3 regions of the Streptomyces sp. NPDC104761 genome follow, and region 3 is predicted to be linked to each of the others. Evidence: riboswitches for the same ligand, from Rfam matches in the RefSeq annotation. Region 3 holds a riboswitch; each other region holds the start of a gene.
What was found. Region 3 has a riboswitch for cobalamin ahead of ACZ63F_RS15330 (prenyltransferase/squalene oxidase repeat-containing protein). Riboswitches for the same ligand answer to the same signal wherever they lie in the genome.
Positions count from the first base shown of each region.

Region 1: it holds a riboswitch for cobalamin, as region 3 does, so the genes downstream of both, ACZ63F_RS18730 (ribonucleoside-diphosphate reductase subunit alpha) here and ACZ63F_RS15330 (prenyltransferase/squalene oxidase repeat-containing protein) in region 3, are expected to answer to the same signal.
Region 2: it holds a riboswitch for cobalamin, as region 3 does, so the genes downstream of both, ACZ63F_RS04465 (CbtB domain-containing protein) here and ACZ63F_RS15330 (prenyltransferase/squalene oxidase repeat-containing protein) in region 3, are expected to answer to the same signal.

Region 1 is NZ_JBVJNZ010000006.1:229,163-236,801, reverse strand. It holds gene ACZ63F_RS18750 (bifunctional albaflavenone monooxygenase/terpene synthase) at 1-204, shown strand, start outside; gene ACZ63F_RS18745 (helix-turn-helix domain-containing protein) at 244-1,209, opposite strand; gene ACZ63F_RS18740 (hypothetical protein) at 1,303-1,557, shown strand; gene ACZ63F_RS18735 (ribonucleotide-diphosphate reductase subunit beta) at 1,470-2,483, opposite strand; gene ACZ63F_RS18730 (ribonucleoside-diphosphate reductase subunit alpha) at 2,483-4,885, opposite strand; cobalamin riboswitch at 4,986-5,143, opposite strand; gene ACZ63F_RS18725 (GNAT family N-acetyltransferase) at 5,186-5,692, opposite strand; gene ACZ63F_RS18720 (NACHT domain-containing protein) at 5,866-7,639, shown strand, end outside.
Region 2 is NZ_JBVJNZ010000001.1:979,490-987,128, reverse strand. It holds gene ACZ63F_RS04480 (BTAD domain-containing putative transcriptional regulator) at 1-2,665, shown strand, start outside; gene pgm (phosphoglucomutase (alpha-D-glucose-1,6-bisphosphate-dependent)) at 2,693-4,333, opposite strand; gene ACZ63F_RS04470 (CbtA family protein) at 4,533-5,288, opposite strand; gene ACZ63F_RS04465 (CbtB domain-containing protein) at 5,311-5,532, opposite strand; cobalamin riboswitch at 5,568-5,711, opposite strand; gene ACZ63F_RS04460 (enoyl-CoA hydratase/isomerase family protein) at 5,778-6,833, opposite strand; gene ACZ63F_RS04455 (VOC family protein) at 6,994-7,639, opposite strand, start outside.
Region 3 is NZ_JBVJNZ010000004.1:546,797-554,435, reverse strand. It holds gene ACZ63F_RS15360 (MBL fold metallo-hydrolase) at 1-26, shown strand, start outside; gene ACZ63F_RS15355 (nuclear transport factor 2 family protein) at 67-543, shown strand; gene ACZ63F_RS15350 (helix-turn-helix domain-containing protein) at 562-1,143, opposite strand; gene ACZ63F_RS15345 (hypothetical protein) at 1,410-2,450, shown strand; gene ACZ63F_RS15340 (antibiotic biosynthesis monooxygenase family protein) at 2,582-2,962, shown strand; gene ACZ63F_RS15335 (phosphotransferase family protein) at 3,023-3,673, opposite strand; cobalamin riboswitch at 3,711-3,851, shown strand; gene ACZ63F_RS15330 (prenyltransferase/squalene oxidase repeat-containing protein) at 3,966-5,201, shown strand; gene ACZ63F_RS15325 (SCO2322 family protein) at 5,198-5,848, shown strand; gene ACZ63F_RS15320 (energy-coupling factor transporter transmembrane component T) at 6,294-7,385, shown strand; gene ACZ63F_RS15315 (ABC transporter ATP-binding protein) at 7,382-7,639, shown strand, end outside.

The sequences.
Region 1 (7,639 bases), on a different contig from region 3:
GTGCCCAAGTACGCCATGAGCCCCTTCAGCGTCGGCAACCGCAAGTGCCCCAGCGACCACTTCTCCATGACCCAGCTCAGCCTGATCACGGCGGCCCTGTGTGCCAAGTACCGCTTCGAGCCGGTCGCGGGGTCGGACGACACCACCCGGGTGGGCATCACCCTGCGCCCGCAGCGGCTGCTCCTCACACCCGTGCCCTGGTGACCCGCCGGCCGGCGGACCACGCCTGATACCGGCGCGCGCTCAGGCGGCCTGCGGGCCCCGGAACGCGCGCCGGTAGGCGTTCGGCGTCGTACCCAGCGACTTCACGAACTGGTGCCGCAGTGCGGCCGCCGTCCCGAACCCGGTCCGGCCCGCGATGGCGTCCATCGTCTCGTCCGTCCCCTCCAGCAACTCCTGTGCCAGCAGTACCCGTTGCCGCAGGATCCAGCGGTACGGCGTGGTGCCGGTCTCCTGCTGGAAGCGGCGGGCGAAGGTGCGTGGGGCCATCAGGGCGCGGGCGGCCAGCTGCTCGACGGTGACCTCCTCGTCAAGGTGCTCCGTCATCCAGGCCAGCACCTCGCCGACCGTGTCGCAGGGGCCCTCGGGCAGCGGGCGCTCGATGTACTGGGCCTGGCCGCCGTCCCGGTGCGGGGGCACCACCATCCGCCGGGCGATCTTCGTGGCGATCTCGGGGCCCTGCTCCTTGCGCACGATGTGCAGGCAGGCGTCGATGCCGGCCGAGGTGCCGGCCGAGGTGATCACCGGGTCCTCGTCGACGTACAGCACGTCCGGCTCGACCCGCGTGCGGGGGAAGCGGCGGGCCAGCAGGTCCGCGTGCCGCCAGTGCACGGCGCACCGGCGCCCGTCCAGCAGCCCGGCCGCGCCGAGCACGAAGACGCCGGAGCAGACGCTGAGCACCCTGGCGCCGCGGTCCACCGCCCGGCGCAGCGCGTCGAGCAGCTCGGGCGGGTGCTCCCTCGTGACGTTGGCGTCCGAGGCCGGCACCGCGATCAGATCGGCCTCTTCGAGTCGGTCCAGGCCGTACGGCGTCGAGACGGTGAGGCCGGGCACGTGGGTGCCGAGCGCGGGACCCTCCGCCGAGACCACCGCGAAGTCGTACACCGGAAGCCCCTCGTCGGAGCGGTCGAGGCCGAAGACCTCGCAGACCACCCCGAGCTCGAAGGGGTGCACACCGTCGAGGAGCACCGTGGCCACGTTCTTCAGCATGCTGCCAGTGTGCCTCGTGGCTGGCAGTAATTCGAGGGTGTGTGGCAGTGCTGCCACTCACGGTAAGGAGTCTGCGGCGCGACAGTGGTGTCCATGAACGGAAACCAGATCGAAGGTCTCGTCGGAATGGTCCTGGTCCTCGGCATCCTGGTCCTCATGGCCCTCCCGTCCGTGCTCGGCGTCCTGCGCGACAGGCGCATCGACCGGCAGATCAGGGAGGCCCATGAGGACCGCGGGGACCGGGAGAAGCCCGGGAAGGCTCAGAAGTCCTCGTCCAGGTCGACCGTGCCCTCCACCGCCACCTGGTACGCGGACGGGCGGCGCTCGAAGAAGTTCGTCAGCTCCTGAACCCCCTGCAGCTCCATGAAGGAGAACGGGTTCTCCGAGCCGTACACCGGGGCGAAGCCAAGGCGGCCGAGGCGCTGGTCGGCGACGCACTCCAGGTACTGGCGCATCGAGTCGGTGTTCATGCCGGGCAGGCCGTCGCCGCACAGGTCACGGGCGAACTGCAGCTCGGCCTCGACGGCCTCCCGGAGCATGTCGGTGACCTGCTGCCGCAGTTCGTCGTCGAAGAGCTCCGGCTCCTCCTTGCGGACGGTGTCCACCACGTCGAACGCGAAGCTCATGTGCATCGTCTCGTCACGGAACACCCAGTTGGTGCCCGTGGCGAGACCGTGCAGCAGGCCCCGGCTGCGGAACCAGTAGACGTACGCGAAGGCTCCGTAGAAGAACAGGCCCTCGATGCACGCGGCGAAGCAGATGAGGTTGAGCAGGAAGCGGCGGCGGTCGGCCTGGGACTCCAGGCGGTCCAGGTTCTCCACCGAGTCCATCCACCTGAAGCAGAACTCGGCCTTCTCGCGGATGGAGGGGATGTTCTCGACCGCCGCGAAGGCGGCCGCGCGGTCCTCCGGGTCGGGCAGGTAGGTGTCCAGGAGCGTCAGGTAGAACTGGACGTGCACGGCCTCCTCGAACAGCTGCCGGCTCAGGTAGAGCCGCGCCTCGGGGGAGTTGATGTGCTTGTACAGCGTCAGCACCAGGTTGTTCGCCACGATCGAGTCGCCGGTCGCGAAGAACGCGACCAGCCGGCCGATCAGGTGCTGCTCCATCGGGGACAGCTTCGCGAGGTCGGCGACGTCGGAGTGGAGGTCGACCTCCTCCACGGTCCAGGTGTTCTTGATGGCGTCCCGGTAGCGCTCGTAGAAGTCGGGGTAGCGCATCGGGCGGAGAGTCAGCTCGAAGCCGGGGTCGAGCAGGTTCTTGTTCTGGGCGGTCATTACTGGCAGGCCTCGCAGGACTCGGGGTTTTCCAGGGAGCAGGCGACGGCGTCTTCGGGGGCCGCCTGCTGGACGGGGATGGTGGCCTGGGCCCGGGCGGCGCGGGCGATCCGGGTCGCCGGGCGCGAGCGCAGGTAGTACGTCGTCTTCAGGCCCGACTTCCAGGCGTACGCGTACATCGAGGAGAGCTTGCCGATGGTCGGCGTCTCCAGGAACAGGTTCAGGGACTGGGCCTGGTCCAGGTACGGGGTGCGGGCGGCGGCCATGTCGATCAGGCCGCGCTGCGGGATCTCCCAGGCGGTGCGGTAGAGATCGCGCACGTCCTCGGGGATCCAGACGAAGTCCTGCACCGAGCCGTTGGCCTCGCGCAGCGCCTCGCGGGTGCGGGCGTCCCAGACGCCGAGGTCCTTGAGGTCCTGCACCAGGTAGGAGTTGACCTGGAGGAACTCACCGGACAGCGTCTCGCGCTTGAAGAGGTTCGAGACCTGCGGCTCGATGCACTCGTAGACGCCCGCGATCGAGGCGATGGTGGCGGTGGGGGCGATGGCGAGCAGCAGGCTGTTGCGCAGGCCGGTCGTCGCGATCCGCGCGCGCAGTGCCGCCCAGCGCTCGGGCCAGGTGAACTCGACGCCGTAGTGGTCGGGGTGCAGCACCCCCCGCGCGGTGCGGGTCTTCTCCCAGGCCGGCAGCGGGCCGCTGCGCTCGGCGAGGTCGGCGGAGGCCTCGTACGCGGCGAGCATGATCCGCTCGGCGATCCGGGTGGACAGCGCCTTCGCCTCGGCGGAGTCGAAGGGCAGCCGCAGCTTGAAGAAGACGTCCTGGAGGCCCATGGCGCCCAGCCCCACCGGCCGCCACCTGGCGTTGGACCGGCCGGCCTGCTCGGTGGGGTAGAAGTTGATGTCCACGACCCGGTCGAGGAAGGTGACGGCGGTGCGCACGGTGTCGTCGAGCCGCTCCCAGTCGATGCCACCGGTCGCCGTGTCGACGAAGGCGCCGAGGTTCACCGACCCCAGGTTGCACACGGCCGTCTCGCCGTCGTCCGTGACCTCCAGGATCTCCGTGCAGAGGTTGGAGGAGTGGATGACGTGGCCGGGGGTGGCCGTCTGGTTGGCGGTGCGGTTGGCCGCGTCCTTGAACGTCATCCAGCCGTTGCCGGTCTGCGCGAGGGTCCGCATCATCCGGCCGTACAGGTCACGGGCCGGGACGGTCTTGCGGGCCAGCCCGGCGGCCTCGGCCCTGCGGTACGCCGCGTCGAACTCGTCGCCCCACAGGTCCACGAGTTCCGGCACGTCGGCGGGGGAGAACAGCGACCACGGCTCGTCCGCGTTCACCCGGCGCATGAACTCGTCAGGGACCCAGTGCGCGAGGTTGAGGTTGTGGGTACGGCGGGCGTCCTCACCGGTGTTGTCGCGCAGCTCCAGGAACTCCTCGATGTCGGAGTGCCAGGTCTCCAGGTAGACCGCGGCCGCGCCCTTGCGCCGGCCGCCCTGGTTCACGGCGGCGACCGAGGCGTCCAGCGTCTTCAGGAACGGCACGATGCCGTTGGAGTGCCCGTTGGTGCCCCGGATGAGCGACCCGCGGGACCGGATGCGGCTGTACGACAGACCGATGCCGCCGGCGTGCTTGGAGAGCCGGGCGACCTGGTGGTAGCGGTCGTAGATCGAGTCCAGCTCGTCCTTCGGGGAGTCGAGGAGGTAGCAGGACGACATCTGGGGGTGCCGGGTGCCGGAGTTGAAGAGGGTCGGGGAGGACGGGAGGTAGTCGAGGCGGCTCATGAGCCCATAGAGCGCGGCCACTTCGTCCACCGACCTGACGGTGTCGTCCTCGGCGAGACCGGCGGCGACCCGGAGCATGAAGTGCTGGGGCGTCTCGATCACGCGACGGGTGATCGGGTGCCGGAGCAGGTACCGGCTGTGCAGCGTGCGCAGGCCGAAGTAGCCGAAGCGGTCGTCGGCGGCCGGGTCGACGAGCGCGTCGAGGCGGGCCGTGTGCAGCCGGACGAACTCGGCGGTCCGGTCGGCGATGAGGCCCTCGCGGTGCCCCACCGCGACGGACTCGGTGAAGGACGTCACGCCCTGCGAGGCGGCCTCGGCGCGGATGGAGACGGTGAGCAGACGCGCGGCCAGCCGCGAGTAGGCGGGGTCCTCCGAGATCAGACCGGCGGCGGCCTCGGTGGCCAGCTCGCGCAGTTCCGCCTCGTCGGCCCGCGCCGACCGGCCGCGCAACGCGGCGGCGGCGACCCGGCCGGGGTCGGCGTCGGGGAGGTCGGCGGTCAGCTCGGTCAGGGTCCGCAGCAACGCGGTACCAGGACCGTCCCCTTCCACGGATGCCGCCAATGCTGCGGATGCCGCGGATTCCCCGGAAACGGCCGCTGAAGCCGGGTCGGCTGGCGCGATGGTCACGTGGGGCTCTCCCTCGCTGGGCACGGGGCCTGGCGGAGGGCAGGGGGCAGCACGAGCGCGCGGGCACGCGTCGAGACCCTGGCCCACTCCACGAGGCCCGGACGTCAGAACGCCCTGACCGGGTGGCCGGGCGTGCTGTCGGCAGGTCCTCGGACTGACTCCTGTGCACGAACACGCACAAGTACACCGTTGCGGGACAGTTCCGGATTCGCACCGGATTCCCCTGCGGCGACAGCGAGCATGAGCATACATCTAGTGCCGGGCTGTCACGTCACCCCCAGATGTTGTGTCGCGGCGGTGTCAGAGCGTCAACTCGTAGGTGAGGAGAGTGATGTCCGCCAGCTCTGGCAGGGGACTCCAGTCCCGGTCCGGTGTGCGGACGAAGCCGAGGCGTTCGTAGAGCCGGTGGGCGGTGTGCATGGTCCGCTGGGTGGACAGCACGACGGCCGTGCAGCCCGGCACGGCCCGTGCGCGGTCCACGCAGGCCCGCACGAGGGCCTCGCCGGCGCCCCGGCCGCGGGCGGCCCGGGTGACGGCGAGCATCCTGATCTCGGCCTCCGAGGGGGCGGCGATGTCGGCCATGGGACCGGGGCCAGGGGCGAAGGTGACACCGCCGAGGAGGGTGCCGCCGGCCACGGCGACGAGGACGGTGGCCGCGGCTGCCCGCTTCGCCACGTCCCTGAGTTCGGTGAGATACGAGTCGCTCTCCCCGAAGTCCAGGAGGCCGTCCTGAAGGTAGGCCTGGGCGGTGAGCTCGCCGAGAGCGTCGTACTCGGCGGGGTCCGCGGGCCGGATCGTGATGTCCATGCCGCCGAGTCTGCCGGAGGGCTCTGCCGACGTGCTCCCGGATTTCCGGGGTGCCACCTTCCCCGTCCGGGCCGTGCGCGCAGTCGAGTTGCGGGGCCGGAAGGGAGTGCTTCCATGGAGTTAGGTGCCCGCGGGTCCTCCGTACCGAGAGCCGTCTCGCAAGGAGAGGCACCATGACGAGAATCGTCCGTCACCCGCCGGGCAAGGTACGGCCACGCAGCGCGCCGATGGCGACGCTGGACCTGCGACGCGCGGGCAGCCGGGTCGGATCCGGCCTCGTGGGCCGGTGGCACGCCCTGACGATCCGTCTGGAGGCCCGCCGCGGCGCCACCCGGCCCAGGAAGTGGCACCGGTGGGTCTCCTACGCCAACGTCACGAGGGCCGTCTGGCTGGTCGCCGCGCTGGCCTTGCTCGCCTGGACCGGCGAGGGGGTGTACATCCTCGCCACGAGCGAGTCGACCGGATTCGAATCATGGCGCAAGCACAACAGCGTGGGGTTCGATACCGTCAGAGGATTCGTCGGCCCGATCCTCGCCGCCTCCCTCGCCGCCGCACTCTTCCTGTTCTGGTGGTACCGGTGGACCAAACGGCGTTACCTCGCCAAGGCGCTGCGCGATCCCCGCAGACTGGTGCCCACCGCGGGCCCCGACACCGCCGAGATAGTCGGCCGGGACGAGATCGCGCAGGTCATCGCCGAACGGCTGCGGGAGCGCGACACGCGCCGGCCCTATCTGCTGGTCGGAGGCGTCGGCGCCGGCAAGACCGCCGTCCTCGTCCGGCTCACCGAACTCCTGGCCCACCAGAACGCCGTACCGGTGCCGATCCGGCTCCGCGACGCGGTGGACGGATCCGGCCTGAACTTCGAACGTCTGGCCAGGCGACGCTTCGCCGACGAGGCGCCCAAGGGCATCCTGGCCCGTACCAAGACCGACCGGGTCTGGCAGCAGCTCCTCGCCGACGACAAGCCGGTCGTCCTTGCCGACGGTCTGGAGGAGGCCCTCCTCGACGACGGCCATGAACAGAACCGGGACAACGTCATCCGCCAGGCCATCGAACGCGCCCACGAGGAGAAACTTCCCCTGGTCATCGCCTCACGGCCGCACAGCCCGCTGGAGAACACCTCCGCCGCGATCGTCGAACTGGAACCGCTCGGCGAGGACGCGGCAGTGCGCTTCGTCGAGGCAGGCGTACCGGAGAGCGACGAGCGCCGGGTGGACTGGATCGTGGAGACGGCGGAGGTGACCGAGTCGCCGATCTACCTCCAGATCGCCCGCGAACTCCACCGGCGCGGAGCCCTGGACCACGACCGTCCGGACCATGATCCCCACCACCTGGACGCGCGCAGCCGCGACCGGGCCACCCTGCGGCTGTGGCTGCTGGAGAGCTGGGCCGAGGCAGTGTGCGAGGGGAAGCTGCGCGAGGACGTCGCACTCGCCCCGCAGGAGCGCCGCGACGCCCTCGAGCTGGTCTCGGCCCTGGCCTGTGTCGGCCTGCTCCAGGACAAACTGGAGGTCGGCCTCCCGGAGCTGCTCGCCCCGGAGGTCCTGCACCCCGGTCCGGCCCGGCGGGCCCGGGCCCTGGCGGAACGCGTGTGGGCCGACCGCGTGTTCGACCACTACGGCAAGCACGGCACCGTGCTCTCCGACTGGCACCGACAGCAGATCTGGGACGCGCTGTGCGAGCGGCTCGGCGACGAGGAACGCCGACGGCTGCGCGCGGGGAACCTCGACCAGTGCCAGGCCGGCCTCGCCCGTCTCGCGGCCCAGGCCGGCAGACTCAAGCTGGTGGAGGGCTCCGGGCGAAGGGTCCGCTTTCCGCACAGCATCATCCAGGCCTACCTCGGCTACCGCCTGCTGAACCAGCTGGGGGAGCGGGGTGCCGGGCAACTCGTCGAGGAGGCGCTGCAGCCGCCCGGTCCCAGCCGGGAACTGCTCATCGCGCTGGTGC
Region 2 (7,639 bases), on a different contig from region 3:
CGCGGTCCTGCGCGCCGAACTGGGATGCGATCCCGGGCCCGCCCTGCGGGAGCTGGAACACGCGGTGCTCAACGGGCGGTTGGACGTGTTGCGCGCGGTCGTGCCCGAGCCGGCCGCCGCACTCCCCGCGCGCACCGGCCCCGGCCTGTTCGTCGGCCGGGGCCAGGAATTGCGCGCCCTCGCCGGGGCGGCCCGCGGCGCACGCGACGGCGGCGGACTGGTGCTGGTCACGGGCGCGGCCGGGGCCGGCAAGTCCACGTTCCTCGACCGGGGCGCGGGCCGGCTGCGCGAGGCCGGCTGGCGGGTGGTGGTCGGGCGCTGCCCCGAGTACGAGGGAGCTCCGCCCGCCTGGGCCTGGGTGGAGGCGCTCGGCGCGCTCGCCCGCGAGGTGCCCCCGGCCAGGCCCGAGGAGCTGACGGTGCTGCTGCGGGAGCCGGAGAGCACGGCCGTCCCCGCCCCGGACGGCGAGGCCAGCGCCGGCCGCTTCCGCATGCACCGCGCCTTCGCCGCCTGGCTGCGCGCCGCGGCCTCCCGGGCGCCCCTCGCCGTCCTCCTGGAGGACCTGCACCGGGCGGACGCCGAGACCCTCGCCCTCGTCGAGGCGGCGGCCGCGGTCACCGGAGTGCCCCTGCTCACCGTCGCCGGTTACCGGCCCGGGGAGGTCGGCGAGCACCTGCTCAAGACCCTCGCCCACCTCGCCCCCGCCGCCCCGTACCGGATCGCGCTCGGCGGACTGCCGCTCCGGGACACCGCCACCCTGGTGACCGCCGTCTGCGGCGCGCCCGTGGACCCGGAGACCGTGGCAGCGCTCGCCGAACGCACCGGCGGCAATCCCTTCTACGTCCTGGAGAGCGCCCGGCTCCTGGCCGACGAGGGCGCCCTGGTCGCGGTCTCCGAGGTCCCCCAGGGGGTGCGTGACGTGCTGCGCAGGCGCCTCGCCCTGCTGCCGGCCGCCGCCCGGTCCGTCGTACAGCTCGCCGCCGTGCTGGGGCTGGAGGCCGAGGTCGCGCTGCTCGTCGATGCCGCCGAGGCGGACGAGGAGCAGGTGCTGGAGGGCCTCGACGCGGCGCTCGCCGCCGAGTTGCTCGCCGAACCCGGGCCCGGCCGCGTCCGGTTCGTGCACGCCCTGGTCCGCGACACCGTCTACGCCGACCTCTCCGGCGCCCGGCGGTCCCGGCTGCACGCCCGTGTCGCGCGCCTGCTGCGCCACCACCGGCCCGGCGAACTCGCCGCCCTGGCCCACCACTTCGCCCGTTCCGGCAGCACGGCCGACGCCCCGCTCGCCGTCGACTACGCGCTGCGCGCCGCCGAGGCCGCCGAGCGGCGCTACGCCCACGACGTCGCCGTCACCCTGATCCAGCAGGCGATCGACACCTGTACCGCGACCACGGGCGACGACGTCCCGCCCGACCGGCTGATCGAGCTGCTGGTACGGCTGCTGGGCGCGCAGGTGCGCACCGGCGCCACCGACGCGGCCCGGCGCACCCGGCAGCGCGCGGTGGAACTCGCCGAGCAGGCCGACCGCGGCGACCTGGTGGCGGCCGTGTACGGGGCCTGGACCGAGCCCGCGGCCTGGCGCAGCCGGCTCGAAGGGCCGTACGACCGGACCGCGCTGGCCCGCCTCGAACGGCTCGCGGCCGATCCGGGTCTCGACGGGCCGACCAGGGCCCGCGTCCTCCAGGTCCTCGTCGACGCGGTCGCCGCCGAGGACCCGCCGCGGGCCCTGGCGGCGGCCCGGGCCCAGCTGGACCTCGCCCGTGCCGACGGCGAACCCCGGCTGATGGCCGCCGCGTTGATGGCCTCGGCACGGCTACTGCCGCACGAGCACCGGACCGGCACCCGGCCGGCGCTCACCGCCGAGCTGCGCGACCTCGCCCGGGCCCACGACCTGCCCGCCTACCGCTGGGTCTGCGAGAACCTGGACGCGATGACCGCCGCCGCCCGCAACGACCCTGCGGCCGTGCACCGGCACACCGCCGAAGGGCTGGTCCTCGCCCGCCGCTACCGGCTGGTGTGGGCGCAGGGGCTCAGCGCCGCGACCTCCGCCATGCTGGCCTGCGTTGCCGGGCGCTTCGAGGCGGCTGAGGCCGCCTACGCCGAGGCGGACACCCTGCTGCAGCGGGTGGGCGCCCACCACGCCACCGGCCTGCGCACGCTCGGGCTGATCACCATGCGGCTCGTCCAGGACCGCGCGGCCGACGTCGAGCCGCTGGTCCGGAAGGTGTACGAGGCGGCGCCCGGCCAGGTCGCGGTGGCGTGGGCGCTGGTCCTGGCGCGGCTGGGCAGACTGGACGAGGCCCTGGCCGTACCCGTCTCCGCGGAACCGCCGCGGGACCACCTCTACGGCCTGGAGCTCGACTTCCGCGCCCAGCTCGCCGTGGTGCACCGGGACCACGGCACGGCGGCCGTCCTCCTCGGGCACCTGCGGCCGTTGCGGGACCAGCTGGCCGGCGCGACGGGCGCGGCGTACGCGAGCCGTCCGCTCTCCCACGCGCTGGCCGACCTGCACCGGCTGCTCGGCGAGGACCGGGCGGCGGCCGAGGGCTACGCGCTGGCCGAACGCACCGCGCTCGCCTGGGGTTCGGCCCACTTGGCGGCCGACGCCCGCCGGGCCGCGGCGGACCTGGCCGAGGCCCGGGCCCGCCGCCGCACCTTCGCGACCTGACGGTCCGGCAGCGGGCCGCCCGCGTCGTCAGCCGCCGAGCGCGGCGTTCACCACCGCCTTCGCCTCCTCCTGCACCCGGGCCAGGTGGTCGGGGCCCTGGAAGGACTCGGCGTAGATCTTGTAGACGTCCTCGGTGCCGGACGGCCGGGCCGCGAACCAGGCGTTCTCGGTGGTCACCTTGATGCCGCCGATCGCCGCGCCGTTGCCCGGCGCCTCGGTGAGGACGGCGGTGACCGGCTCGCCCGCCAGGGTCTCGGCGGTGACCTGGGCCGGGGAGAGCTTGGCGAGGAGGGCCTTCTCGTCACGGGTGGCGGGGGCGTCGATGCGGGCGTAGGCGGGTTCGCCGAAGCGGGCGGTGAGGCCGGCGTAGTGCTCGGACGGCGTCTTGTCCGTCACGGCCGTGATCTCGGAGGCGAGGAGGGCGAGCAGGATGCCGTCCTTGTCGGTGGTCCAGACCGAGCCGTCGCGGCGCAGGAAGGAGGCGCCCGCGGACTCCTCGCCGCCGAACCCGATGGCACCGCTGACCAGTCCGTCGACGAACCACTTGAATCCGACCGGCACCTCGACCAGTTGGCGGCCGAGGTCGGCGGCGACCCGGTCGATCATCGAGGAGGAGACGAGGGTCTTGCCGACGCCGGCGTCCACAGCCCACTGCTCGCGGTGGCGGTAGAGGTAGGAGATGGCGACGGCGAGGTAGTGGTTGGGGTTCATCAGGCCGGCGTCGCGGGTGACGATGCCGTGCCGGTCGGCGTCGGCGTCGTTGCCGGTGGCGACGCGGAACTCGGCGCGCTTCTCGATCAGCGAGGCCATCGCGTACGGCGACGAGCAGTCCATGCGGATCTTGCCGTCCCAGTCCAGCGTCATGAACCGCCAGGTGGGGTCGGTGTACGGGTTGACCACGGTGAGGTCGAGGCTGTGCCGTTCGGCGATCCGGCCCCAGTAGGCGACGGAGGCGCCGCCGAGCGGGTCGGCGCCGATGCGCAGCCCGGAGGCCCGGACCGCGTCGAGGTCCAGGACGCTGGGCAGGTCGTCGACGTACACGCCCATGAAGTCGTAGCGGCCGGTGGCCGGCGCGGCGAGCGCACGCTCGTAGGGGATGCGCCGTACGTCCTTCATGCCGCCCGCGATGATCTGGTTGGCGCGGTCCTGGATCCAGGAGGTGGCGTCGGAGGCGGCGGGGCCGCCGCTGGGCGGGTTGTACTTGAAGCCGCCGTCGGCGGGCGGGTTGTGCGAGGGGGTGACCACGACGCCGTCCGCGAGACCGGTCGTGCGGCCGCGGTTGTGGGTGAGGATGGCGTGCGAGACGGCGGGGGTGGGGGTGTAGCCGTCGGCGCTGTCGACGAGGACGGTCACGTCGTTGGCGGCGAACACCTCGAGGGCGGTGACCTTGGCGGGCTCGGAGAGGGCGTGGGTGTCGGCGCCCAGGAAGAGCGGGCCGTCGGTGCCCTGGCCGCTCCGGTACTCGCAGATGGCCTGGCTCGTGGCGGCGATGTGGTCCTCGTTGAACGCGGTCGTCAGCGACGATCCGCGGTGTCCCGAGGTGCCGAAGGCCACCCGCTGGCCCGGGTCGGACGGGTCGGGGTGCAGCGCGTAGTAGGCCGTGACCAGCCGGGCCACGTCGACGAGGTCCTCCGGAGCCGCCGGCCGGCCCGCTCGCTCATGCGGCATGAGTCCACTTCCTCCGCAGTCGTTGATCGATCGCTCGCCGCCCATCTTTCCCTGTCGGCGGTCACGAACGCGAGTACGGCACCGGCCGCGCGCCGAAGACACGGCGGGTCCACGGCCGGTTCACAGCGGACGCACCGCCGAGGGCCCCCGGACGGTTCCGGCGGGCCCTCTCGTGTCGTGCGGTGTGGCGTGGTGGCGGTCAGTGCGGAGCGGGCGCCGTGCGCGCGGCGGCCGGGGCCTTCGCCGGCTTCGGGTTGAGGACGCGCTCGGCCAGCTCGCCGAAGAGCAGGCCGAATCCGCCCCAGAGCACCAGCTGGATGGCGAGTGCCGAGAGCCGGAACCGCCACAGCAGGGTGGCCGGGAAGTCCGCGGGCACCTCGTTGACGACCGGCAGGAACCGGTAGGCCAGCCCGATGACGACGGCGAACGCGGCCACCGCGAGGACGGTCGCCCACCAGGTGCCCAGCCGCGGCTGGAGCCGTTTGCCGAGGATGGTGGCGGCGACCGCGAGGAGCACGCTGAGGAGCATCATCAGGAAGTACAGCGTGGTCCGCTTGCCGATGGTGTCCGGGTCGCCCACCGACGGCGGGTTGGCCGGGTACTTCAGGAACGGCACCACGTACACGGCGGCCAGGGCGCAGCCGGACAGCAGCAGCGCCGTCGCCCGCGGCGAGAATCTGCCGACGCGGCCGAGGGCGAAGCAGTAGGCCAGGGCGGCGATTCCGCCGAAGGCGACCCCGTAGACGAGGACGCCGGTGGCGAGGCCGGCGGTGGACTGCAGGGAGCGGGAGACGACCTCCATCTCGTGCTCGTGCGCGTGGGCGTCCTCGAAGCTGATCGCCTTGTCGACGTTCGGCTCACCGAGCAGGTAGGCGACGACGAGGGCGAGCAGGCCGGCGGCCAGGCCGGCGAGCATGCCCCGCACCAGGAGGTTCCGGACCGTTGCGGAGTTCATGGGTGGTACGGCGCCCCTCGCGTCAGTGGCAGGGGAAGCCGAGCAGGTGGCGGGCGTCGTGCACCCACTCGTGGACGTCCGTGCCGCTGAACACGGAGGTGGCGCCCTGTTCGGCGCCGACGAAGTACAGCAGGATCAGCATCAGGATGCCGAAGAAGACCGCCCAGGGAGCTATCGCGGACAGCGGCAGCTTGGCGGGAACGGCGGGGGTGTTGGCGGTCGGCGGAGCGACGGTCTGCGCCATGGCAGGACCTCCTCTGGGAGTTCGCGTCCCAACTCGGTGGTGCACAGGACGACGGCCACGGGTCTGACTCACGAGCAGCTGTGGGGCTCTCGCATACAGTGGCGCGACCGTCCCGGATTCCCACCGGGTTCCGTCTCGCCGTCGTCGATATCGGACAGACCGTACCGCGTGTCAGGAGCACGGCCAAGACCGCACCATCAGGCGTGATCTTCGTCTCGCACCTGATGGGCGGGCGGTCGAGCGGGTCAGGCGGGTGGGGCGAGGCCCAGTTCACGGTCGCCGAGCGGGGCGAAGAAGCGGTCGACGTCGGCGTCGGTGACCTCGGTGAGGGCGGCCGGGGACCAGTGCGGGGTGCGGTCCTTGTCGACGACCTGGGCGCGGATGCCCTCCACCAGGTCATGGGTGGCGAGGGTCGCGCAGGAGACGCGGTACTCCTGGTCCAGGACCCGTTCCAGGGTGCCGAGTCGGCGGGCCCGGCGCAGCGCGGCCAGCGTGACCTTCAGGGCGGTGGGCGACCTGGTGAGCAGGGTGTCCGCCGCCTCCTTGGCCGCCGGGTCGCCGTGCGCGAGCAGCCGTTGGACGATCTCCTCGACGGTGCCGGCCGCGTAGCAGGCGTCGATCCACGCACGGTGCCCGGCCAACTCGCCGTCGGGTGGCCGCCGTACCCGCCGGGCGAGCGCCTCGGGCACGGGCAGGGTGGCGAGGTCGGCGACGAACGCGGGGATCGAGCCGGACGGCATGGAGTGGTCGGCGAGTCCGCAGAGCACGGCGTCGGCGGCGCCGATCGTGGCGCCGGTCAGGGCGAGGTGGGTGCCGAGTTCGCCGGGGGCGCAGCCGAGCAGATACGTGCCGCCGACGTCGGGCACGAAGCCGATCCCGGTCTCCGGCATGGCGATCCGCGACCGCTCGGTGGCGATCCGGACGCTGCCGTGGGCCGAGACGCCGACCCCGCCGCCCATCACGATGCCGTCCATGAGGGCGACATACGGCTTGGGGTACCGCGCGATGCGGGCGTTGAGACGGTACTCGTCCCGCCAGAACGCGGCCGCGGCCGAGCCGTCGCCGTCCCGGGCGTCGTCGTGGACGGCGCGGATGTCCCCGCCCGCGCACAGGCCACGCTCCCCCGCGCCGGTGATGACGACGGTCTGGACGGCGGGGTCCCGTTCCCACTCGGTGAGCGCCTCGTCGATGCGGCGCACCATCGCGTGGGACAGCGCGTTGATGGCCTTCGGCCGGTTGAGCGTGAGGTGCGCGGCCCGTCCGTCGACGTGCAGCAGGACGTGTTCGTCGGCGCCGGTCATCCGGACACCTCCGCCGGGCCGTCGGCCGCGATGAGGCGCATGATCTCGTCGGTTCCTTCCGGTTCGGGTGGACGCGTGGGTCATGGACGATCTTCTCCTGTCCACCGCGGCCGGAGCACGCCGACCCGGTCCCAGGTCCGGCGCCTGCCGGCGGCCGGTGTCAGTCGTCGGGGATGCCGGTTCCGCCGAGCGCGGGGACGGTCTTCTCCGGGCGGAGCAGGGAGCGGGCGCCGCAGCGGAACTGGTCGAGCTTGGCGAGGACGGTCCGGCCGACCGGGGTGTGGCCCCAGATGCTGATGCCCTGGTGGGTGCTGGGTTCCCAGGTGGCCTCGTCGATGACGATCGGCTTCCAGCCGACCTCCCACTCGAAGCCGGACGGGGTGCGGGCGTAGTAGGAGAGTTCCTTGTCGTTGGTGTGCTGTCCGACGGACAGGGCCATGTCGAAGCCGAGTTCGTGGACGCGTTGGTAGCTGCGGGCGAGGTCGTCCAGGCTTGCGGCCTGGATGTTGAGGTGCTGGACGCGGGTGCGGACGGGGTCGATCGGCAGGCCGCGGACGGCGGCGACGGCGATGGAGTGGTGGCGTTCGTTGACGCGCAGGAAGCGGATCCTGAGTTTGACGCCGCTGATGGTCTCGTCGATGGAGTCGGTGAGGCGGGCGTCGAAGACGGTGCTGAAGTAGCCGCGCGTCACGGCGGGTCTGGCCGAGGTGATGGCGACGTGGCCCATCCCGGAGTCGCCGGTGACCCAGCCGGACGCGACCATGCGCAGGGGCTCCGCAGTGGTGACCGGGGTGGTGTGGATCTCC
Region 3 (7,639 bases):
AGCCGGTCACGTACGTGGCGGTATAAAAAGTTCGGCAGACACCAACTCCGGCTGCTAGACAGCCTCATGGACTCCTTGCAGCGACTCCTCGCCGAACGTGCCTGCGAGCGTCTCGTCGTCGACTTCGTCCGCCGCCTCGACCTGGGTGAACCGGCCTCCGTCGCCGAGTTGTTCACCGAGGACGGGTGGTGGGAGTGGCCGCCGCCCGGGGACGGGCGGCGGGCCGAGGGACGGACGGCGCTCGCCGCCTACTTCGGCTCCCGGCCGCCGGGCCGCCTCTCCCGGCGTGTGATGTCCAACATCCTCGTCACGGTGACGGGACCGGACACGGCGACCGCGACGTCGTACTTCCAGACGTACCGGGTCGACGGTCACCCCACGGGACGCGAGCGGGGATCCGGCGGCGGACCGGTTCCGGCCGGGCCGCCCGTCCAGGTCGGTCACTACGAAGACGGGTTCCGGCGCGTCGACGGGCGATGGCTGCTCGCGTCCCGGTCCCTGGTGCTGCCGTTCGGTGGGCCGACTCCCCTGGCGGGTGGTTGAAGCACCCTTGCGGGAAACTCAGTTGACCGCGCTCTCGGCCGTGATGAGCATCTCCGCGAGGTCGGCGAGGGTGGCGAGTTGGCGGGGGTTCATGTGGGGGGCCCGGGCCGCGAGGCGGACGAGGCCGCTCTCGCGGAGGCGGGAGAGCGGGTCGGCCTGGGCCTGCAGGCCCTGCAGCACCGGCTGGAGGGCCTCGTACAGCGCCTCGGGCTCGTCGGCGGTGAAGAAGCCGGGCGGGAGGCCGAAGAACCGCCGCAGCCGGTCGGTGTGTTCGAGGCTCGGCAGCCCGCTCTTGCGCCACTCGCTCAGCCACTGCCTGCTGGTGCCGGCGATCGCCGCGAGCTCACCCAGCGAGTACCGCTTGCCGTCCGGCCGGCGCCGGTGCTCGCGGATGAAGTCCAGCCGCTGCCGGACCCGTTCGGCGAGCCCCGCCTCGGGCGCGGGCCCGCCCGCGAGGAGTTCGGCGACCACCCCGACCGGAATGCCGGTGCGGTACGACAGATCGGCCACGTCCAGGACCTCGCACAGCCGTCCGGGACGTCCGGTCAGCTCCCCGAGCCGCTCCAGTACGCCGGTCAGCGGGGCATGGGCGTCACTCACCAAGGTCCCCCTGCACACGCGTGATCGGCCGGCCGACCTAGCGGGCCGGGCAGACGCGAGGCTATCGAATCACCGGTCCCGCCCACCAGACATGACAAGTACCACTGCGCAAGTAGGCAGTAATTGTTGACATATGACGGCCCGACAGGAAAGGATCACGTCACCAGGCCACGGTCGAACCGACCCGCCCCGGGTGCCGCCTATGGGGGAGCGGCATCCGGGGCGACCAGCCGCCCCGCCTCCTCCCCGGAAGGTGAGGCGAACCGATGCCGCAGCCCGTCCTGCTCCTCGGCGCCGGACGCCGTTGCGCGTACGACGAGTTCGTGCTGGCGCGTGTCGCCGCGGCCCGCCCGGTGCTGCTGGTGGACGCCGCGCCGCCCGCCTGGGCACAGCCGTGCCTGGCCGGACGACTCGCGGCGGACCCCGGCAAAGGCGGCGCGACGGCGTCGGCGGTGGTTCGGTTCGCGGCCCGGCACAGAGTCCGCGGCGTGCTGACCTTCTCGGGCGAGTACGCGGTCGCCGCCGCGAGGATCGCCGGGCAGTTGGGGCTGCCCGGCCCCTCCCTCGCCGCGGCCGAGGCCTGTACCGACCCGCCCGCCCTGCACGCGCTGCTGTCCGCCCACACCGTTCCCACCGGCGGCCCCGACGACCCCGGCACGCCCCGCGTCTCGGCCGAGACGGTCGTCCTCGACGGCGAGATCCGCATCGCCGCCATCACCCGTACGACCCTGGGTCCGGCGCCCGCCCGGCAGCCGCTCCGGCACACCGTGCACGCCCACGACGGCCTGCTGCACAACCGTTTCCTGCGCCTCGCCGTCGACCGCACCGTGCACGCCCTCGGTCTCGACCGGGGTGTCCTGCACATCGGCCTCACCCTCACCGATCGCGGCCCCCGGGTCACCGACGTCGCCCCGCACCTCCCGGGCGACCTGATCCCGCTCCTCGTCAGACGGGCCACCGGCGTCGACCTCGCCCAGGCCGCGGCCGCCCTCGCCACCGGCGAGGTGCCCGACACGACGCCCACCCGGCAGCGGGCGGCCGCGATCCAGTTCGCGTACCCGGCCGCCACCGGCCGCCTCGACCACCTGGACCTCTCCCCCGACGCCGCCCACGAGCCCGGCGCCGACCGCATGCTCCTCACCCAGCACACCGGCAACCACGTCACCGCGGGCCCGCATGCCACCACCGCCGACCGGCTGGCCCTGTGGGTGGCGGTGGGCGAGACCCCGGACGCCTGCGACGACGCGCTGCGCCGCATGGGCCGCCATCTGTCGGTGGGCATCGCGCCGCTTGCGGACGCGGCTTGAACGCTCCGCCGGAAGTGCCGCGAGGTGTCGTCGGTCGCTGCGGCACCGTCGTGGCTGGCCGCGCGGTTCCTCCCCCGGCGCCCTTGCCTGGGCGCTGGATCACCGGGCATGTTCCGCTCTACGGTGCGGCCATGAGCGATCACCCCGAAGCGACCGTCGTGCCCGTCCAGGCCTATGAACCCCCGTACTACATGGCCGTCTTCACCACGATCCGGACCCAGGACCAGAGTGGCTACAGCGAGACCAACGCACGCATGGAGGACCTCGTGAAGGACATCCCCGGGTACCTGGGGATGGACCACGCGCAGACCCCCGGCGGGCTGGGCATCACCGTCGGGTACTTCCGTGACGCCGACGCGCTCACCCGGTGGCGGACCGACGCCGAGCACCGCGCGGCGCAGCGGCGCGGGCGGGCCGAGTGGTACGAGAGCTACACCCTGCACGTGGCGAAGGTGGAGCGTAGCCACGGTTTCACGCGGGGGCGGTCCGCGGAGACGGCGCCAGAACGCTAGAGAGCGAGAACGCCAGGAGACGAGAACGCCAGGAGCCCAGAACGCCAGGAGGCGAGAACGCTAGAAGGCGATCGAACGTATCAACTGGCCCGCCGCGTCCAGCACTTCGACTTCCGCTCGGCTCATCGTCGGATTGGCCGCGCGCCGGCGCAGGGCCTCCGTCAGGCCGTCCTCGGTCAGTTCGCCGGGCTCGGCGAGCAGGGCCGTTAGCAGGTCGCGGGCCAACGGGTGTGTACCGAGGGCCGCTTGGGCGAGGATCACCGCGGACATGCCCCAGTCGAGCCCGGGTGGCCCGTCCTCGGCGTTGGTCCAGTCGATGACCCGGGGGCCGTCGGGGGTCAGCATCACGTTGTCCGGATGGAGGTCGAGGTGGAGGACCCGGGCGCCGGGGTCGGCCGGGTCCCGGCCGGGCACGGCGTGCAGCCGCCGCAGCAGCGACGCGAGCAGCGCACCGCCCTCCGCCGGGCCCGTCTCCCCCGCCAGCAGTGCCGTCAGCAGGGTCGGCCCGGACAGCCGCTCCATGACCAGTTCGGTACGGGACCCGGTCGGCCGCACCCGGGGCGCCGGGTACCCCTGCTCCCGTACGTACGCCATCACCGCGCCCTCGGCGGCCGCGTCCCCCCAGCCGTCGCGGTCCCGGCGCAACACCCACGCCTCGTCGATCTCGTACACGTCGGCCGAACGCCCCGCCCCGAGCAGTCTCCCCGTCATGGCCCGACCCTAACGAAACGGTCCCCGCACAGCCCCCTCTCGGCTTCCCCGGGGCGGCCGGTAAAGTAGCCGGGTCGTCATCACCCGTACGGGGGGAAGCCGGTGCAATTCCGGCGCTGACCCGCAACCGTGAGCCACCTGCCGTGGCAAGCCGGACCGCCGCGCCCGGGACGTTGATCGGCTCATGTGCGCCGGCGCCCGTCGTCGCACGGCACCGTCGAGGTTTACGGAGCCGAGCCGCCGGGGTCTCCCCCGCTGCCCGGCTCCCCGCAGGGAGAGGCACCCGCCGACCATGACCGTCCTCCGCCGCACCGCCGGGGCGCTGGCCGCCACCGCCGTCATCGGTGCCGCCATGCCCGCGACGACCGCGCTGGCCGCCGGCACCACGTCCCCGTCGCCGTCCGCGCCGGCGGTGCTCCCGTCGGGGCTGTACGGCGGTTCGGACCCCAAGTTCGACGGCGTCTGGCGCCAGTCCCTCGCCCTGCTGGCCCAGCGTGCGGTGGGGGTGACCCCGGCCGCGAAGGCGGTGGACTGGCTGGCCGGGCAGCAGTGCGCGAACGGCGCGTTCGCCGCCTTCCGCGCGGAGCCGACGGCGGCCTGCGACGCCAAGGTGGCGGTCGACACGAACAGCACGGCCGCCGCCGTACAGGCGCTGAAGGCGGTCGGCGGGCGCGACGCCGCCGCGGCCAAGGCGGTGAGCTGGCTGAAGTCGGTGCAGAACAAGGACGGCGGCTGGGGCTACACCCCCGGCTCGCCCAGTGACACCAACTCCACCGGCGTGGTCGTGGGCGCGCTCGCGGCGGCCGGCGCGAGCGCGGACAGGTCGCCGTACGACCTCCTCGCCAAGTGGTCCCTCCCTTGCGGCCAGGACGGCGGCGGTGCCCTCGCCTACCAGCCGGACCAGCAGGGGAAGCTGGCCGCCAACGCGGACGCGACCGCGGCCGGGGTGCTCGGGGCCCTCGGCAAGGGGTTCGTGACGACGGCCGGCAAGGCCCGGGCGGAGGGTCCCGCGTGCGCCGGCTCCGGCACGACGCGGACGCGGGAGGAGGTGGCCCGCAACGGCGCCGCGTACCTGGCGGACGCCATGTCGAAGAGCGGCCATCTCGTCTCCGCGCTCGCCGGTGCCAAGCCCCAGCCGGACTACGGCAACACCGCCGACGCGGTCGTCGCCCTGGCCGCGCAGGGCTGGACCGGGCAGGCGAAGAAGCCGTACGCCTGGCTGGAGGCGCACGCCGTGCCGTGGGCGGAGCAGAGCGGGCCCGCGGCCTACGCCGAACTGATCCTCGCCGCACACGCGATGGGTGCGGACCCGCGGGACTTCGGCGGCACGAACCTGGTGACGGCGCTGAACGCGACGGGACCGGCCCCGCAAGCCGCTGCCGCGAAGCACGCCGAGGAGAAGAACGCGGCGAAGAACGCGGAGAAGAAGTCGGGAAACAGCGTGTGGTGGATCGTCGGTACCGGGCTCGTCGCAGGTATCGGCATCGGCTTCCTGTTCAGCGGCCGCCGGAAGCAGCAGCAGCTGTGACCGTGACCGGGTACGCGGTCCGCCGGGCGGGGCTGCTGCTCCTGGCCGTGCTGACGCTGTGCGCGACGGCCGCGGGGCCGGCGGCGGCCACGGGCTACCGCTACTGGTCCTTCTGGGAGCGGGACGGCGCGCGCTGGACGTACGCCACGCAGGGCCCCTCGACCGCGCGGCCCGGCGACGGTTCGGTCGAGGGCTTCCGCTTCGCGGTGAGCGAGGACTCCTCGGACGCGTCGCAGCCGCGCGGCACGGCCGGCTTCGGCGCGATCTGCGCGGACACGCCCGCCGTCGGGGGCCGGAAGCGAGTGGCCCTGGTCGTCGACTTCGGCACGGCGGCGGACGCGCCCGCCGGAGAGAAGCCGCCCGCGCGGCGCACCGCCTGCGCGGTGGTCCCCGAGGACGCGACGACGGCGGACGCCCTGGCGACGGTGGCGAAGCCGCTGCGGTACGACGCGAACGCGTTGTTGTGTGCGATCGGGGGGTATCCGGCGCGGGGGTGCGGCGAGAAGGTGACGGCGGGGGCAGGGGCGGGGGCGGCCGGGGGCACGTCGGACGGCGGACCGTCGATCGGCCTGGCGGCCGGCGTGGGGGTGGTCGTCGTGGTGGCCGCGGGTGCCCTCTGGCAGGCACGGCGGCGGAAGAATGCGTGAGCGCCACAGCGCGGGACGGTGGAGGTTGCTCGCGCAGTTCCCCGCGCCCCTGACGGGGCACGCCCCCGACGCAGGCAGTCGCGTCACCGCAGGCCGGTGGGGGTCGCTCGCGCAGTTCCCCGCGCCCCTGACGGGGCACGCCCCCGACGCAGGCAGTCGCGTCACCGCGGGACGGTGGAGGTTGCTCGCGCGGTTCCCCGCGCCCCTGACGGGGCACGCCCCCGCCGCGGGCAGTCGCGTCGCCGCGGGACGGTGGGGGTTGCTCGCGCAGTTCCCCGCGCCCCTGACGGGGCACGCCCCTGCCGCAGGTAGTCGCGTCGCCGCGGGACGGTGGGGGTTGCTCGCGAAGGTCCCCGCGGCCCTGGGGCGATGGGGGTTCCCTCGCTCGAGCGAAGCCGCGGGTGGGGGAGGGTGGGCGCAGGGGGCACCCCGCGAGCGCGGGCGCGTGGCCCCGCCACCGCGCCGGCTCGCACGCGCCCGCGCCCTGCACCCCGGCGCCTGGTGGCTCTGGTCCCTCTCGCTCGGGGTCGCCGCGTCGCGGACGACCAACCCGCTGGTGCTCGGGCTGCTCATCGCCGTCACCGGGTACGTCGTGGCCGCCTGCCGCAGCCGGACCGCGCCCTGGTCCCGCTCCTACGGCGCGTTCGCCAGGCTCGGTCTCGCCGTGCTGGTCGTGCGGCTCGCGTTCACCGTCCTCCTCGGCTCGCCCGTCCCCGGCGCGCACACCCTCGTCACCCTCCCCGACATCCCGCTCCCGCACTGGGCCCAGGGCATCCGCCTCGGCGGGAAGGTCACGGCCGAGGCGCTCGTCTTCGCGCTCTACGACGGGCTCCGGATCGCCACCCTCCTCATCTGCGTCGGTGCCGCGAACGCGCTCGCCAACCCGGCCCGGCTGCTCAAGTCCCTGCCCGGCGCCCTGTACGAGCTGGGCGTGGCCGTCGTCGTCGCGCTCACCTTCGCACCGCACCTGGTCGCCGACGTGCAGCGGCTGCGGGCCGCCCGGCGGCTGCGCGGCCGGCCCGACTCCGGCCTCCGCGGCCTGCTCCAGGTCGCCCTCCCGGTCCTGGAGGGCGCGTTGGAGCGGTCGGTCGCCCTGGCCGCCGCGATGGACGCGCGCGGGTACGGCCGCAGCGCCGACGTCCCGGCCCGGGTCCGCCGTACGACGGCCGCGCTCACCCTCGGCGGCCTGCTCGGCGTCTGCGCGGGGCTGTACGGGCTGCTCACCACCGAGGGCGGCGGCTACGGGCTGCCCCTGCTGCTGGGCGGGGTGGCCGCCGCGCTGGCGGGGCTGCGGCTCGGCGGCCGGCGTTCGCCGCGCACCCGGTACCGGCCGGACCCGTGGGACGCGCGGGCCTGGCTGGTGTCCGGTGCGGGCGCCGCCGTCGCCGCCCTGCTCACCCTGGCGTCCGTCCGCGACCCGGCCGCCCTGCAGCCCGGTGTCGTACCGCTGGTCGCCCCCACGCTTCCGCTGTGGCCCGCGGCCGCCGTGCTGCTCGGTCTGCTGCCCGCCCTCGCCGTGCCGAAGGAGCCGTCGTGATCCGCTTCGAGAACGTCTCCGTGACGTACGAGGGCGCGGCCGGGCCCGCCGTCCAGGGCGTCGACTTCGAGGTACCCGAGGGTGAACTCGTCCTGCTGGTGGGCCCGTCCGGGACCGGGAAGTCGACGGTGCTGAACTCGGTGAGCGGGCTCGTGCCGCACTTCACCGGCGGCACCCTGCGCGGCCGGGTGACGGTGGCCGGCCGGGACACCCGCAGCCACCGTCCGCGTGAACTCGCCGATGTGGTGGGCACG